One region of the Providencia sp. PROV003 genome, then DNA from elsewhere that is predicted to be linked to it. Evidence: predicted binding sites of a transcription regulator. Region 1 holds the regulator's gene; the other holds the start of a gene.

The links. The regulator Fur, encoded in region 1, represses iron uptake genes when iron is present. The targets are predictions, from matches to a motif close to ATAATAATGAGAACNACTATCAA.
Region 2: M1F14_RS15400 (TonB-dependent siderophore receptor) is a predicted target of Fur. The motif match lies at 993-1,015, and genes of this name have one in related genera.

The regions. Positions count from the first base shown of each region.
Region 1 covers NZ_CP096369.1:3,857,946-3,860,143, forward strand. Annotated here, with positions in the region: gene ybfE (LexA regulated protein) at 1-122, shown strand, start outside; gene fldA (flavodoxin FldA) at 277-804, shown strand; gene fur (ferric iron uptake transcriptional regulator) at 1,072-1,521, shown strand; gene M1F14_RS17765 (polymer-forming cytoskeletal protein) at 2,194-2,198, shown strand, end outside.
Region 2 covers NZ_CP096369.1:3,361,883-3,364,080, forward strand. Annotated here, with positions in the region: gene M1F14_RS15400 (TonB-dependent siderophore receptor) at 1-959, opposite strand, end outside; gene M1F14_RS15405 (DmsC/YnfH family molybdoenzyme membrane anchor subunit) at 1,170-2,024, opposite strand; gene M1F14_RS15410 (DMSO/selenate family reductase complex B subunit) at 2,036-2,198, opposite strand, start outside.

The sequences.
Region 1 (2,198 bases):
ATGAAGAAGCTGTCGCTGTATTGAACCAATTAGCTGAAGATAAAAATATAAGCCGTAGTGAATTGATCGAAGAAATTTTGATGTCACAACTTGAACAGGTTAATGAAGCGATACGCAAATAGTGTCATCTTGATAAATCACACAAATTTGACAGACTTAGACGCATTTTTTCGCCAGAATAAGGCGTAATATTATATTTATTTTCGTTCTAAAAGAGCTATAGAAGATCAGCACTAACTTCTATCTCCCTTAGAAAAACAAGAGGTTAATCACTTTATGGCAGTCATAGGCATTTTCTTCGGAAGTGACACAGGTAACACAGAAAATATTGCCAAAATGATCCAAGAAAGACTAGGCAAAGATGTAGCAGAAGTTCATGATATTGCTAAATGTAGCAAAGAAGATATCGAAGCTTTTGACATTCTACTTCTGGGTATTCCTACTTGGTATTATGGTGAAGCTCAATGTGATTGGGATGATTTTTTCCCAACTCTCGAAGAAATTGATTTTGAAGGTAAACTTGTCGCCTTATTTGGTTGTGGAGACCAAGAAGACTACGCAGAATATTTCTGTGATGCGATGGGAACCATTCGCGATATCATCGAACCTCGTGGTGCTGTTATTGTGGGTCATTGGCCAACTGAAGGTTACCACTTTGAAGTATCCAAAGGTATGGCAGATGACAATCACTTTATTGGTTTAGCCATTGATGAAGATCGTCAGCCTGAACTAACTGATGAACGTGTCGATGCATGGGTAAAACAAATCTCTGAAGAAATGTCCTTAGCAGAAATTATCGGCTAAGGCATATGAAATAGAGCCTAACCCATAGATCAGCTCACTTGTCGCTCTAAACGCATCATTCAAACAAGTGATCTAGTCTAAAATAGCCGATAAAGCATCCTAATAGGATAGGCTCTCAAGAGATTATCAAAATAATGAGACAAAGCATGGTTTCTATTTTTATTTTCCATGCCTATAATTGTAAAACAGTTTAGAAGACAACTGAATTTATGTTAAAAACGTCTCATTATTGTTAAATTTATGATTTAAGATACAGGACAAACCCGCATGACAGACAACAATAAAGCATTGAAAAATGCTGGACTCAAAGTCACTCTTCCAAGACTTAAGATTTTGGAAGTACTTCAAGAGCCTGAGTGCCACCACGTCAGTGCGGAAGATCTCTATAAAAAGCTGATCGACATGGGCGAAGAGATCGGGCTAGCTACCGTATACCGTGTATTAAACCAGTTTGATGATGCAGGTATCGTAACCCGCCATAACTTTGAGGGTGGAAAATCTGTATTCGAATTAACTCAGCAGCATCACCATGACCACTTAATCTGTTTAGATTGTGGCAAAGTGATTGAGTTTACTGACGAATCTATTGAAACTCGCCAGAAAAATATCGCCGCTCGCCATGGTATTAAATTATCTAACCATAGTTTATATCTATATGGCCATTGCGCAGATGGTGATTGCCGTGAAAATGCTGACGCACACGAAGCAAAAGAGTAAAAGAATCACAAGGTATTGCTACCCTATGAATAAATCATAGTAGCGACAAACGAAAAACCCCTGATAACCATGCTATTGCTAAATGTTATCAGGGGTTTTTATTTCCATAAATTATATTGTTATTCACACTATATTGGTGATTAAGCTCACTAATCTTCTGACAACTTTCACTTAAATCGCCAAATATCAGCACAGAGCTTGCATATTTAGCGCTCGATAATAAGTTGCAATTCAACCCAAATCCTTTATATTATTTTACATATGAATTTTCTTATATTAGAAATTATGCTGCCTTTATTAGTATAGGTACATAAATATCATCATAGATGATTTCCAATATATCAATAATATAAAATTTATATGCATTTAGTTTATTAACTCATTATAATTGTATTATCTTAAATTACAGTTATTCTTTAGTCTGTAACGAAGACGTTATATTACATTTTTTTATGTAGTCATTTTTTTGACTAAACTCATTTATGTAGCTTTAGTCATTTTGTAAGAGATTAACTGATGAAAAAAACCTACCTTTTTCTTAATACTAGTTTTTTCTTCTGGTTTCTTACTTTGATAGGATGGTTTTTTAGTTACTCTGCCATCACCTTATTTTCATTTGTATTATCAATTTTGTTCTTGATCTTACACTTCAATCAAAAAAAGGTAAGTAAAATGTT
Region 2 (2,198 bases), 500 kb from region 1:
ATATAACTCCCCCGGTAACTTTTGCTAAACCAAGTCATCAATTCAAATTGTTTGTCATCTACTTCGTGCTTGTATTTCAATGACAGATCCTGCCGATTACCTTCAAAACGGTCATAAGGCCGTGTTGATTGGAATGGGTCAGCATTATATTCAGCTTGGGTCAAGCCTCCGGGCATACCCGACATTGCACGGTAATAATGAAAATTAGCTAATAATTCATCGTTATCTGTTAAGGCATAACGCGTTTTCAGCATGAGGTCATCAATATCCGTGTTATCATTGCTTTTACGGTAACCTTGCCCGTGTAAACCCGAATAAAGCAAAATTGCCCCAGCAGAATCATCCGCTTTAGAGCCCCCTAGCGAGGCATCCACTAATGTTTTTAACCCGCCTGTTTTGGCACCCTGCGTCTGTACTGATACACCGCCACCAAAATCTTTAGGGATAGGCTTAGTCACAAAATTAATCACTCCCCCTACATTTTGTGGCCCATAACGTACTGAAGCCCCTCCGCGTATGACATCAATAGATTCAATACTTCCCAAAGATAATGGGGACATAGAAAGCTGTGGCTGGCCATAAGGTGCTGCGGCTAATGGCATCCCATCAAGCAAAATAGTTGAGCGCGGTGAAAGACGCGAAGTTAACCCACGGACTCCCACATTCAAAGAAACATCACTGCCACCGGTTCCATTACTTTCACGAACTTGTACACCTGGGATCCCTTTTAATGCATCTGCGATTGTTTCACTGCCAGTTTCTTTTATTTGTTGTTGTGTTTTTACCGTTCTAGCGCCGGGATGATTAAATACCACTTCACTGTCTTGTGTATTTTCGAGCCAATTGCCCGTAACTGTGATTTGGTCACTCTTTGTATTATCAGCCGCAACAGCGTAATGAGATATCAGAGCAGTAGAAATTGCGAGGGGGGTAAGTAATTTGCTAGTTTTTAATTTCATAACCGATGAGCTAAAAGAGAATTAAGAGCGATAATGATAATTATAATCATTAATAACAATCAACATAATTTACTCACTTTTGGTAATTAATTTGTCAATAACCCACTTTTACAATCATAATTTAGTTTTTGCTGTACTAAAATGCACATAAGCATATAAAAAAAATCCGAAGGAGCTCACCTTCGGATTTTAGATTAATATGATGATAAATTAACCACCAAGTGAGAAAAATACCACTCGTCCAACACCCTCACCGGCAAAAATACACAGCGTGGCCAAAGACATCACAACCGTAGCGTTGGTATTTTGCCCCGTCTTTTGGCACAGCAAGCGGCCAACAAATAGTATGCCTAATGCGATTAGCACTACACGAACAAGGCTTAAACTCAGTAGCCCTTCTGGCATTTCACGCTGGGTCATACCGAGGTAAATCGGCTCACCTATATTACCAAGCAGCGATAAAGCCCCTAATAACATAAGTAGTATCCCCATAATACCTAGCCCTAAGGTAATTTTAACCACTCGTTGTACCTGCTCTTCTTTCGCACTTCGGCGCAAAGACCCCACCAGCAAAAGTGCAGCAACAACACCGCCTACCAGTAATACCGCGCCGAAGAAACTCGCGTAAGTGAATAAACCATTCCATAAGTTAAATAATGTATTGGCATATAACGCTGACATCGCATACATATACATCAAGCCAGCAATCGCACTCAGTACCAGTAATGCAGCATTCGCTTTTTGTTTCAGTAAAAGTAAAGCGACACTAAAAAATAGTAACCCCATGTAAATTGCAGTCGCCCAAACTTCACGGCTCATCCATGAGGTCGACACGTGCAGCATAGTGTAAAACATGTGCAGAGGGTTCCCCATGTGAAATAACGAACCGAGTAACCCAACGCAGCCTAAAACAAAACTGGCTAAAACAGGTCGTTTGATAAACTGAACATTCTGAATATCATTTCCCCCGCCAAGTACCCGGAAATAACAGATTAATGCAACAACCAAGCAGCCCACTGAGGCCTGCATAAATAAGGTGAAAATCACCAATGGAAATTCATGCATGATAGTTTTCCTTATCCTTTCGTGCCGACAACAAGGTTCGGCTTCGTGATTGATGAGCTTGGTAACCCATCAATATCCGCATTTGTGCCATATTTTTTGCGCAATTCACTGATTAAGCCAAATTCAATGGCACGCATTGGGCAAGAATCCACACACATAGGGTTTCCCCCTTTC